DNA from 3 places in the Klebsiella sp. F11 genome. Region 2 is predicted to be linked to each of the others. Evidence: predicted binding sites of a transcription regulator. Region 2 holds the regulator's gene; each other region holds the start of a gene.
What was found. Region 2 encodes ArgR, which controls arginine synthesis, uptake and breakdown. Its sites were predicted from a motif close to ANTGAATAAAAATACANT; they were not measured.
Positions count from the first base shown of each region.

Region 1: the regulator ArgR is predicted to act here: its motif matches at 2,265-2,282, upstream of argA (amino-acid N-acetyltransferase).
Region 3: the regulator ArgR is predicted to act here: its motif matches at 2,580-2,597, upstream of argC (N-acetyl-gamma-glutamyl-phosphate reductase).

Region 1 is NZ_CM160060.1:1,076,173-1,080,377, forward strand. Features, by position in the region: gene recD (exodeoxyribonuclease V subunit alpha) at 1-847, shown strand, start outside; gene argA (amino-acid N-acetyltransferase) at 899-2,230, opposite strand; gene amiC (N-acetylmuramoyl-L-alanine amidase AmiC) at 2,460-3,713, shown strand; partial or broken gene cobD (threonine-phosphate decarboxylase CobD) at 3,728-4,205, shown strand, end outside.
Region 2 is NZ_CM160060.1:491,986-496,190, forward strand. Features, by position in the region: gene aaeB (p-hydroxybenzoic acid efflux pump subunit AaeB) at 1-909, shown strand, start outside; gene AC1M2H_RS02520 (barstar family protein) at 1,066-1,341, shown strand; gene yhcN-B (DUF1471 family stress response protein YhcN-B) at 1,391-1,657, opposite strand; gene yhcN (peroxide/acid stress response protein YhcN) at 1,762-2,025, opposite strand; gene argR (transcriptional regulator ArgR) at 2,378-2,848, opposite strand; gene mdh (malate dehydrogenase) at 3,264-4,202, shown strand.
Region 3 is NZ_CM160060.1:5,463,464-5,467,668, reverse strand. Features, by position in the region: gene ppc (phosphoenolpyruvate carboxylase) at 1-1,124, opposite strand, end outside; gene argE (acetylornithine deacetylase) at 1,381-2,532, opposite strand; gene argC (N-acetyl-gamma-glutamyl-phosphate reductase) at 2,712-3,716, shown strand; gene argB (acetylglutamate kinase) at 3,723-4,205, shown strand, end outside.

The DNA.
Region 1 (4,205 bases), 580 kb from region 2:
GAAGCGGCTGACCGGCCTGCCGGTACCTGCCGGCGAGAGCGAAGCGGCGGGCGCTCTGCGCGACAGCCTGTGCCTGCTGCAGAAAAGCTATCGTTTCGGCAGCCACTCCGGTATCGGTAGCCTGGCCCGGGCGGTTAACGCCGGCGATCGGCTCGGCGTCAAAACCACCCTGCGTCAGCCGTTCGACGATATCGTTCTGCATCCGCTCAGCACCACCGAGGAGTATGAGGCGATGCTGACGCAGGCGCAGGCCGGCTACGATCGCTATCTCCAGCTGCTGCGCGAACGGGCGGAGCCGGAGGAGATAATTACCGCTTTCGGCGAGTTCCGGCTGCTGTGCGCCCTGCGCGACGGTCCCTACGGCGTTAGCGGGCTGAACGAACGGCTGGAGCTGATGCTCAATCGTCAGCGGGCTATCGCGCTGCCGCGGCATTCGCGCTGGTATGAGGGGCGTCCGGTGATGATCTCGCGCAACGACAGCGCGCTGGGGCTGTTTAACGGCGATATTGGCATTGCGCTGGAAAGGGGAGACGGGCTGCGCGTCTGGTTCCCGATGCCGGATGGCAGCATTAAGTCGGTGCAGCCGAGCCGTCTGCCGGAACACGATACCGCCTGGGCGATGACGGTGCATAAATCCCAGGGCTCGGAGTTTGACCACGCGGCCCTGATTTTGCCTTCCCGCAGCGTGCCGCTGGTGACGCGTGAGCTGGTGTATACCGCGATAACCCGCGCCAAACGGCGGCTCTCGATTTATGCCGATGAGCAGGTGCTTACGCAGGCTATCGTGGCGCGCACCGAGCGGCGCAGCGGGCTGGCGGAGATCTTCGCCAGCGGCGGGCAGCCTTAGCTTTCAGTTGCTTCCCCTTTGTCAGCCTGGCCGGCAAAGGGGAGCGGTCGCTCAGCCGAGGTCGGCCATCATCACCTTGGAGCGGCGCTGGTAGTTGTACATCTCTTTCTTACTCTCCGGCAGCAGGTCGATATCCACCGGCGTAAAGCCGCGCTCCTGGAACCAGTGGATGCTGCGGGTGGTCAGCACGAACAGCTTGCTGAGCCCCATCTGTTTTGCCTGGGTCGCAATCCGATTTAGCAGCACCTCCCCGCGCGATGAGCTGCGGTAGTCCGGATGGACCGCCACGCAGGCCATCTCCCCGATTTTCTCTTCCGGGAATGGATAGAGCGCGGCGCAGGCGATTGTCGTGTTATCGCGCTGGATGATGGTGAATTTATCTATTTCCATCTCCAGCTGCTCGCGGGAGCGGCGCACCAGAATCCCCTGCTGCTCCAGCGGGCTGATCAGCTCAAGAATGCCGCCGATATCGTTGATGGTGGCGCGGCGAATCTGCTCGGCGCTTTCCATAACGATCTGGGTCCCGATACCGTCACGGGAGAACAGCTCCTGCAGCAGCGCGCCATCTTCCCGGTAGCTGATCAGGTGGCAGCGACGCACGCCGCTGCGGCAGGCTTTCACCGCGCCGCGCAGGAAGCGCACGGTACCGGAGTTGTAATCTTCTTCCGCTTCCAGCTCCTCAACCCGCGCCTGGGCTTCGTTCGGGAACAGCTCGGAAACGATATCGCCCTGCTGGTTATATACCCCCTGCGACGAGCAGAAGCCGATCATTTTTTCCGCTTTCAGTTTAATAGCCAGCTGGGTGGCAATCTCTTCTGACGTCAGGTTAAAGCTTTCGCCGGTGACCGATACCGCAACCGGGCCCATCAGCACGATGGCGCCGTTATCAAGCTGGCGGTGGATCGCCTCTTCATCAATGCGACGAATGCGCCCGCTGTGGCAATAATCGACGCCATCGTCGACGCCAAGCGGCTGGGCGATAATGAAATTGCCGCTCACGACGTTGATGTGGGCGCCCTGCAGCGGGGTATTGTTGAGGCTCATCGACAGGCGCGCGGTAATTTCCAGCTGCAGCATGCCGGCGGCCTGCTTAACCAGTTCGAGGGTTTTGGCGTCAGTCACGCGCGTCTGCTTGTGGTACAGCGGCTCATGATGATGTTCGGCCAGATTGGCGTCGATCTGCGGACGCGCGCCATAGACCACCACCAGGCGAATGCCCAGGCTATGCAGCAGACCAATGTCATTGACTATGCTGGAGAAATTCTCATGCTCAATGGCTTCTCCGCCCAGCATGATGACAAACGTTTTTCCCCGATGGGCGTTAATATAGGGAACAGAATGGCGGAATCCTTCTACCAGTTCGGTGCGACGTTCCTTCACCATGACAACAACCCTCAATGCATGATTATTCGTAATAAGTGTATTTTTATTCTGTTTTCCCGCTAAACGCAAGCCCCAATTTGTCCCAAAATGGCGAAAGAACTGTGACTTAAAGCGCGCCACCAAAGATTGTTTACCCTTTTATTGATGACAGGTTATACGGCTTTCGTTAAAGTTTCTGGTCAATCTGTTTGTTTTAGATACGAATGCGTTTTTATTGCTTGGGAGTGGCATGCCGGGATACAAGTCAGGATTAAGCCGTCGCCGTTTTTTACAGGGGGCGAGCGCGATGTGGTTAATGAGCGTCAGTCCGGTGGGCTTAGCTGCCGTCGCACGGGTCGTCGCCGTGCGCGTCTGGCCGTCGTCAACCTATACGCGCGTGACGGTGGAATCCAACCACGTGCTGAAATATCGGCAGTTTGCGTTGAGCAATCCGGAGCGGCTGGTGGTCGATCTGGAAGGGGTTAATCTTAATTCCGTGCTAAAAGGCATGGGCGGCAGCATCCGCGACGACGATCCCTATATTAAATCCGCGCGCGTCGGGCAGTTCGATCCGCAAACGGTGCGCATGGTGTTTGAGCTCAAGCAGAATGTGAAGCCGCAGCTCTTTGCCCTTGCGCCGGTAGCCGGCTTTAAAGAGCGGCTGGTGATGGATCTCTATCCGTCTACGGCGACCGACGTGCAGGATCCGCTGCTGGCGCTGCTGGAGGACTACAATAAGGGCGATCTCGAGCGTCAGGTGCCGCCGGCGGAAAGCGGGCCGAAGCCGGGTAAAGCCGGGCGCGACCGGCCGATTGTGATTATGCTCGACCCGGGACACGGTGGCGAAGACTCCGGCGCGGTCGGTAAATACCGCACCCGCGAGAAAGACGTGGTGCTGCAGATCGCCCGCCGACTGCGGGCGCTGATCGAAAAAGAGGGGAATATGAAGGCCTATATGACCCGCAATGAAGATGTCTTTATTCCCCTGAAGGTGCGCGTCGCCAAGGCGCAGAAGCAGCGCGCCGATCTCTTCGTCTCCATTCACGCCGATGCCTTTACCAGCCGCCAGCCGCGCGGCTCGTCGGTGTTTGCGCTCTCAACCAAAGGCGCTACCAGCACCGCGGCTAAATACCTGGCGCAAACCCAGAACGCCTCCGACCTGGTGGGGGGCGTCAGCAAGAGCGGCGACCGCTACGTCGACCATACGATGTTCGACATGGTGCAGTCGCTGACCATCTCCGATAGCCTGAAGTTTGGCAAAGCGGTGCTGCAAAAAATGGGCAGGGTTAACGATCTGCATAAGAACCAGGTCGAGCAGGCGGGCTTCGCGGTGCTGAAAGCGCCGGATATCCCGTCGATCCTCGTGGAAACGGCGTTTATCAGTAACGTTGAGGAAGAGCGCAAGCTGAAAACGGCGGCCTTCCAGCAGCAGGTCGCCGAGTCGATTCTGGCGGGAATTAAGGCCTACTTCGCCGATGGCGCAACCCTGGCAAGGCTTGGCTGATAGAAGGAGCGGAGATGGCCCTGTTAAAGAGCGCCCACGGCGGCAATACGCGGGAGGCGGCGGCGCTGCTGGGCATTCAGCCCGAGCTGCTGCTCGATTTTAGCGCCAACATTAATCCGCTGGGTATGCCTGAAAGCCTGAAACGCGCCCTGATCGCTAATCTTGAGCGCGCGGAGCGCTATCCGGACGTCGACTATCGGCAGCTGCACGAGGCGCTGGCCGAACACCATCATATTCCGGCCTCGTGGATCGTCGCAGGCAATGGCGAAACCGAATCGATTTTCACCGTCGTAAACGGCCTGAAGCCGCGTCAGGCGATGATTGTGGTACCCGGCTTTGCCGAATATCGCCGCGCGCTGCGCTCGGTGGACTGCGCGATCCGCGAGTTCGCGCTGCGGGAAGAGGACGGCTGGCAGTTGACCGAGGCCCTTCTCACGGCCCTGACGCCGGACCTCGACTGCCTGTTCCTGTGTACGCCCAACAATCCAACCG
Region 2 (4,205 bases):
GCGATGGTGAACTTCTGGCGAACCTCCATTTCGTGCATTCTTGGCACGTTGTTCTGGCTGTGGACCGGCTGGACCTCCGGCAGCGGGGCGATGGTGATGATCGCAGTGGTCACGGCTCTGGCGATGCGCCTGCCAAACCCGCGTATGGTGGCGCTGGACTTTCTCTACGGGATGCTGGCGGCCCTACCGCTGGGGGCGTTTTTCTTCCTCGTGATTATGCCCGCCACGCAGCAAAGCATGCTGCTGCTATGTATTAGCCTGGCGGTGATGGCGTTCTTCATTGGGATTGAAGTACAGAAGCGGCGGCTGGGATCGCTGGGGGCGCTAGCCGGTACCATCAATATCCTGGTGCTGGATAACCCGATGCAGTTCCAGTTCAGCCAGTTCCTTGACAGCGCTTTAGGCCAGATAGTCGGCTGTTTCCTCGCGCTGATGGTTATCCTGCTGGTGCGGGATAATTCGCGGGCGCGCACCGGGCGCGTGCTGCTCAATCAGTTTGTCTCGGCGGCGGTGTCATCGCTGACCACCAATACCGCCAGGCGCAAAGAGAACCATCTGCCGGCCCTCTATCAGCAGCTCTTCTTATTGTTGAACAAGTTCCCGGACGATATTGCCCGTTTCCGCCTCGCGCTGACGCTAATTATTGCCCATCAGCGCCTGCGGGATGCGCCGGTGCCGGTTAATGACGATCTGTCGTCATACCATCGCCAGCTGCGTCGCACTGCGGATCACGTGATCTCCGCCGGTAATGATGACAAGCGTCGACGCTACTTCTCCCGCCTGCTCGACGAGCTGGATATTTATCAGGAGAAGCTACGGCTCTGGGAAGCCTCGCCGCAGGTGACGGAGCCGGTTCGACGGCTGGTGGAGATGCTGCGTAAGTATCAGCATGCGCTGACGAATAGCTAAAGACCAAAACCGACGCCCGAAGCGTCGGTTTTTTTATCGCTATACTTATTCATCAACGGGACCCCTTCGATTGAGAAATATAAGGATGGTAAAGCGACCGTCCGGCGGTATGGTATTTAGCGGGGAATGGCGGCGGGTTTTAAGCGGGGGCGGGCGATGACGGTCTATACGTTTGATTTCGATGACATAGCGGAACAGCAGGATTTCTATCGCGAGTTTTCGCGCGTCTTTGAGCTGAATCGGGAGAGGGTAAACAATCTGGACTCGCTCTGGGAGGCGACCACCGGCGGCCTGCTGCCGCTACCGCTGGAGATTGAGTTTATTCACTTGAGCGATAAGCAGAGTCGGCGCTTTGGCGCTTTGATTTTGCTGTTTGATGAAGCGGAAGAAGAGCTGGAAGGGGAACTACGTTTTAACGCCCGGCAGGCATAAAAAAGCCCCCGACAGGCGGGGGCAAGTCGTCGGATAAGACGACGAGGGTTTATTTGTACAACTCAGCCGTCGCGTGCCAGGTATCGCCGGTACGGGCTTCAATAATACGGTAGCTGCTGGCGCCTTCTTTAGCGGCTTTCGCCGCCAGTTCCTGACGCATATCCATCGGCGCGCTGCCTACCTGTGAGACAGAAACGGTGCCTATAGACTGTAGGTTCTGAGCCTGTTCGGCGTTGACCTGATGTACGGCGGCGCTGGCGCCGAAGGAGAGTACCGAAGCCAGGCCCAGGGATGCGATGATCATTGCAGTTTTCATAATTTTTACTCCAACCATGTTGATTGCAGCGGCGGGAGGTTTGCTATGTACCTGGGCCGCTGGAGATATTCTGTATTCAGTGAATAACCGATAAGCGTTAAAACTTATTTATAAAGTTCTGCCGTTGCGTGCCAGTGGTCACCGCTACGCGCTTCGATAATGCGATAGGAAGAAGCCCCTTCCTCCTGCGCTTTTTGGTTCAGCAGCGCGTGCATATCCATCGGGGAAGAACTTACCGCGCCGACGGAAACGGTGCCGATTGACTGGCGGCCTTGAGCCTGATCGCTGTTGATTGAATCAGCGGCGAAAGCGCCAAAAGAGAGAACGGACAGGATACTGAGTGCAGCTACGGTTGTTTTGATTTTCATGATGTTCACCTCGTCGAATCTTATTATTGAGGGCTCTTGTTTCGTGACCCTCATCACAAAATCAAGTATACACTAATCACCAAAAATATTAATACCGTGCTAATTGTTTTGAGTGTAAATAATTACATAGGAATGTCTTTTTTATAACAGATAAGAATTAGAAATGTTGTTTATTAGCCAGGATGGTTAACTATTTCTAATAAAATCATAATGATGGATGTATTTGATATTTTGTGCGTTTTCGGCTGTTCCATTCAGTAAAGGAATGTATAGCAGTGAAAAACCACACTAAATGTTAAAGAAATGCTGCATTTTTTGAAGGGCCCTCCGGCGTCAGCCAGAGGGAGAGGGCTTAAAGCTCTTGTTCAAACAGGACCAGAATCGCGTCGTGCAGATCTTTGACGGTAAAGCCTCTGGCCGGGGTGGTAAAGATCGTGTCATCGCCCGCGATACTGCCGAGGATGCCTTCCGTTTTACCCAGGGAATCGAGAAGACGCGCGATAAGCTGCGCTGCGCCCGGGCTGGTGTGAATAACCACGACGGCGTCGTTATAGTCGATGTCCAGTACCAGGTTTTTCAGCGGGCTGGACGTCGTCGGAACGCCAAGCTCGGCAGGCAGACAGTAGACCATTTCCATTTTGGCGTTACGGGTTCGCACCGCGCCAAATTTTGTGAGCATGCGGGAGACTTTCGATTGGTTGATATTATCGAAACCTTGTTCCTGCAGCGCCTGGACGATTTCACCTTGAGAGCTGAATTTTTCTTCTTTAAGCAGTAGTTTAAATGCTTTAACCAGTTCTTCTTGTTTTGCCGAACTTCGCATAAGTCACCCGGATTATGGTGGTAAAAACAACATCATTATGCATAACCATGAATTTTTATGCAAATAATCCGCAAGGGGATAAAGTAAATAATGTTATGAAGGGGGCATATTTTAGCAAATAACCCTGCTAAGGAACATGCCTTCATCACGCGGCGTAAATAGCTGTAAAAGTAAATTAAATGTTATGAGAATGGTGTTGTTTTGCCGAACAGGCTGGGTGTATTGTAACCACTAGTCGGTCCGGTACTACGTTTTGCTGGATGGTCAGTCTCAGGGACGAAAATGCGAAGCGGATGAATCGCTGCGCACCAGAACGCATTCTTCAACCATACTTATTGTAATTGTTCATCTTGTGAATTAAGGTCCAGGCGACGGAGTAACGAAAGACTATATTAACCATAATAAGGAGTTTAGGATGAAAGTTGCAGTCCTCGGCGCCGCTGGTGGAATCGGCCAGGCGCTTGCCCTACTACTTAAGACCCAACTGCCTTCAGGTTCAGAACTCTCGTTGTACGACATTGCTCCGGTAACTCCGGGCGTGGCGGTTGATCTTAGCCATATCCCTACCGATGTAAAAATCAAAGGTTTCTCCGGTGAAGACGCGACCCCGGCGCTTGAAGGTGCTGATGTGGTGCTGATTTCCGCTGGCGTTGCGCGTAAGCCAGGCATGGATCGCTCCGATTTATTTAACGTTAACGCCGGTATCGTGAAAAATCTGGTCCAACAGATTGCCAAAACCAGCCCGCAGGCCTGCATTGGTATTATTACCAACCCGGTGAATACTACGGTGGCTATTGCGGCGGAAGTGCTGAAAAAAGCCGGCGTTTACGATAAGAACAAGCTGTTTGGCGTCACCACGCTGGACATCATCCGCTCTAATACCTTTGTCGCTGAGCTGAAAGATAAATCCTCATCTGATGTCGAAGTGCCGGTGATTGGCGGCCACTCGGGCGTCACTATCCTGCCATTACTGTCCCAGATCGCGGGCGTAAGCTTCAGCGAACAAGAGGTGGCAGACTTGACGAAACGTATTCAAAACGCCGGCACCGAAGTCGTTGAAGCGAAGGCCGGTGGCGGATCGGCAACACTCTCTATGGGCCAGGCGGCAGCACGTTTTGGCCTCTCCCTGGTCCGCGCGCTGCAAGGTGAGAAGGGCGTGGTGGAGTGCGCCTATGTTGAAGGCGATGGCCAGTATGCTCGCTTCTTCTCACAGCCGCTGCTGCTGGGCAAAAATGGCGTGGAAGAGCGCCGTTCGATTGGCACGCTCAGCGCCTTTGAACAGCAGGCGCTGGAAGGCATGCTCGATACGCTGAAGAAAGATATCGCTCTGGGCGAAGAGTTCGTTAATAAGTAAGAT
Region 3 (4,205 bases), 690 kb from region 2:
TCACCGTTGGCGATAATGCCCATGCCGCAGGCCTGCAGGGATTTGTAGCAGGCGTAAAGCGGCTCCCACAGCTGTGCGTTCTGGGTAATCAGGCCAGCGGGTTTCGGCAGCTTTTGCCCTTTCAGGCGCGCTTCCAGCCAGGACTGGGTATCCATCAGCTGGCCGCGCAGCTTTTTCATCAGATAGCGGTACGGCTCCTGTGCCCCTTCGGCGCCGGCCATTTCGCGCAGTTCGTCGGTACACTCGACCATCGACAGCTCAGAAATCAGCAGCTGGACGTCTTTGAGGAACAGATCGGTGGCTTTCCAGCGGCTAAGCAGCAGCACGTGGCGGGTGATATCGGAGGTCACGTTCGGGTTGCCGTCGCGGTCACCGCCCATCCAGGAGGTGAAGCGCACCGGTACGAAGTCGACCGGCAGCTGATAGCCGAGGTTTTCTTCCAGCTGTTCGTTCAGCTCGCGCAGGTAGTTCGGCACGCCTTCCCACAGGCTGTTTTCGACCACCGCAAAGCCCCACTTCGCCTCGTCAACCGGCGTCGGGCGATATTTACGGATTTCATCGGTATGCCATGACTGGGCGATCAGCTGGCGCAGGCGGCGCATCAGCTGGTGGTGCTCGTAGTCAGCGATCTCTTTGTTATCAAGCTGCTTCAGGCAGTTATTCACTTCCACCATTTTGTGGATCAGCGTGCGGCGGGTGATTTCGGTCGGGTGGGCGGTTAATACCAGCTCCAGCGACAGCGACTCCACCGCTTTTTTAATGGTCTCTTCGTTGAGATGGGATTGGCCTTTGAGCTTTCTCAGGGTACGGGCAATCACTTCCGGGTTGCTGGCCGCTTCGCCGTTTGGCGAAATGCTGTGGTACTGCTCTGCGGTATTGGCCAGGTTCAGAAACTGGCTGAAGGCGCGTGCAACCGGCAGCAGCTCATCGTTGGACAAATTTTGCAGCGTGGTGAGCAGCTCCTGGCGATTGGCTTCATTGCCGGCGCGAGAAGACTTGGACAATTTACGAATAGTTTCGACACGATCAAGAATGTTCTCTCCCAGCGCATCCTTGATGGTATCGCCTAGCACCTTACCGAGCATACTGACATTACTACGCAAAGCGGAATATTGTTCGTTCATGTTACCCCAGACACCCCATCTCATTTTATTTTGTTATATCCGCTACTCGGCAACGATGAGCCGCGGATAAGCAGCCGTCTTTTATAAAGCCACGTAAAAACCCCTACGTCAATTGTTGCGAAATCGCTTCAGCAAACGAATAAATGGCGGCAATTTGCGAAATTTAACTCAGAGGTCGCTTGATAAGCATTGCTTATGGGAATGTGACAATTGTCACTGTCCCGCCCCTGAATAAAGGGCGGGGAAAAAAGCGGTCTCAGTGCCAGCAGAAATGATGGACAACCTGGGTAATAAGCTCGCGGGTCGGCTTAATAAACCGGGTTTCCAGATACTCATCCGGCTGGTGGGCCTGGTTGATGGAGCCTGGACCGAGGACCAGCGTCGGGCAGATGGTCTGGATAAACGGCGCTTCGGTGCAGTAGTTGACGACTTCGGTTTGTGCGCCGAGCAGTTTTTCCACCACCTGAACGAGCTGATGATCCGGCGGGCACTCATAGCCGGGGATCGGCGGGTGGAGTTCGCTCACGCTCAAACGGCCCGGCCAGCGTTCGCTGACCGGCGCCAGCGCCTCATCCAGCAGCCCGTTGAGATCGTTGAGCGTCATGCCCGGCAGCGGGCGGATATCCATATGCAGCTCGCAGCAGGCGCAGATGCGGTTAGAGGCGTCGCCGCCGTGAATCGAGCCTAGGTTGAGCGTCGGGTAGGGGACGGTGAAGGCGGCAAAGTGATAGCGCTCTTTCAGCGTATCGCGCAGCTGCATAATGCGGCCAATCGCGTCGTGCATCAGCTCAATGGCGTTAACCCCGCGCGCCGGATCGCTGGAGTGGCCCGACTGGCCCTGGACGCGAACGGCGGTGGAGATATGGCCCTTGTGCGCCCGCACCGGCAGCAGGGAGGTTGGCTCGCCGATAATTGCGCAGTCCGGGCGCAGGCGGGTGGTTTCGGCAAAGTAGCGAGCCCCGGCCATGCTGGTCTCTTCATCGGCGGTGGCCAGAATATAGAGCGGTTTTTTGAGCTTACTGACGTCGACATCGCGCAGGGCGTCAAGAATAAAGGCGAAGAAGCCCTTCATGTCGGCGGTGCCGAGACCGTAGAGCTTGTTGTCATGCTCGGTGAGGGCGAACGGATCGCGGGTCCAGCGGCCATCATCGAACGGCACGGTATCGGTATGCCCGGCGAGCAGCAGGCCGCCGGCGCCCTGGCCGGTACTGGCCAGCATGTTGAATTTATTGCGCGTATCCGGCACCGGCTGAACTTCGACGTTGAAGCCAATTTCGCGGAACCAGCCTGCCAGCAAATTGATTAAAGTCTCATTGCTTTGATCCAGCGACTCTTCGGTTGCGCTGATGGAGGGTGTGGCGATCAATGCGCGGTAAATCTCGATAAACGGCGGTAAATTGTTTTTCATTGTTGACACACCTCGGGTCGTGATAGTATCAATATTCATGCAGTATTTGTGAATAAAAATACATTATCGTTGAGCGTAAGAAAACCCATCGAATGTAAGGAAATGCTCTTACGGCTTAACAGGGTGAGGAAGATAACGGTCTTCCCAGGCAAACAGATGTAAGAAGGTGAAGAGCCCCAATGTTGAATACGCTGATAGTGGGTGCCAGCGGTTATGCCGGCGCAGAGCTAGTGACCTATGTAAATCGCCATCCTCATATGACCATAACCGCTTTGACGGTCTCCTCGCAAAGTAATGATGCGGGGAAATTAATTTCCGATTTACATCCGCAGCTGAAAGGCATAGTCGATCTGCCGCTGCAGCCCATGTCAGATATCAGCGAATTTAGCGCCGGGGTGGACGTCGTCTTCCTCGCGACCGCCCATGAAGTGAGCCACGACCTGGCGCCGCAGTTTCTCGCCGCCGGCTGCGTGGTGTTTGATCTCTCCGGCGCGTTCCGCGTGAACGACGGCGCCTTCTACGAGAAATATTACGGCTTTACCCATCAGCATCCGGCGCTGCTCGAGCAGGCGGTCTATGGCCTGGCCGAGTGGGGCGCCGAGCGGCTGAAAGAGGCCAATTTAATCGCCGTTCCTGGCTGCTACCCGACCGCGGCCCAGCTGTCGCTAAAACCACTGATCGATGACGGGCTGCTGGATCTTAATCAGTGGCCGGTGATCAACGCCACCAGCGGCGTGAGCGGAGCGGGCCGTAAGGCGGCGATCGGCAACAGCTTCTGTGAAGTGAGCCTGCAGCCGTACGGCGTTTTCAACCATCGTCACCACCCGGAAATCTCTACTCACCTTGGCGCGGAGGTTATTTTTACCCCGCATCTGGGCAACTTTAAGCGCGGTATTCTGGAAACCATCACCTGTCGTCTGAAGCCGGGCGTCAGCAAAGAGCAGGTAGCCGCCGTCTTCCAGCAGGCATACGCCGATAAACCGCTGGTCCGTTTATACGATAACGCGCTGCCGGCATTGAAAAATGTCGTGGGTCTGCCATTCTGTGATATCGGTTTTGCGGTCCAGGATGAGCATATCATCGTGGTGGCGGCGGAAGATAACCTGCTTAAAGGCGCAGCGGCGCAGGCAGTCCAGTGCGCGAATATTCGTTTCGGCTTCGCTGAGACGCAGTCTCTTATTTAAGGTGTGATTATGAACCCATTAATTATCAAACTCGGCGGCGTGTTGCTGGATAGCGAAGAAGCGCTGGCGCGCCTGTTTACCGCGCTGGTGAACTACCGTGAAACGCATCAGCGTCCGCTGATTATCGTGCACGGCGGCGGCTGCGTGGTCGATGAGCTGATGAAGCAGCTTAACCTGCCGGTAAGCAAGAAAAATGGGCTGCGGGTAACGCCGGCGGATCAAATCGACATTATTACCGGCGCGCTGGCGGGCACCGCCAATAAAACGCTGCTGGCGTGGGCGAAAAAGCACGGTATTGCCAGCGTTGGCCTGTTCCTCGGCGATGGCGATAGCGTTAAGGTGACCCAGCTTGCCGAAGAGCTGGGGCACGTTGGCCTGGCCCTGCCGGGCTCGCCGGCGCTGATCAATACCCTGCTGGCGGGCGGCTACCTGCCGGTGGTGAGCTCTATCGGCGTGACCGATGAAGGGCAGCTGATGAACGTCAACGCC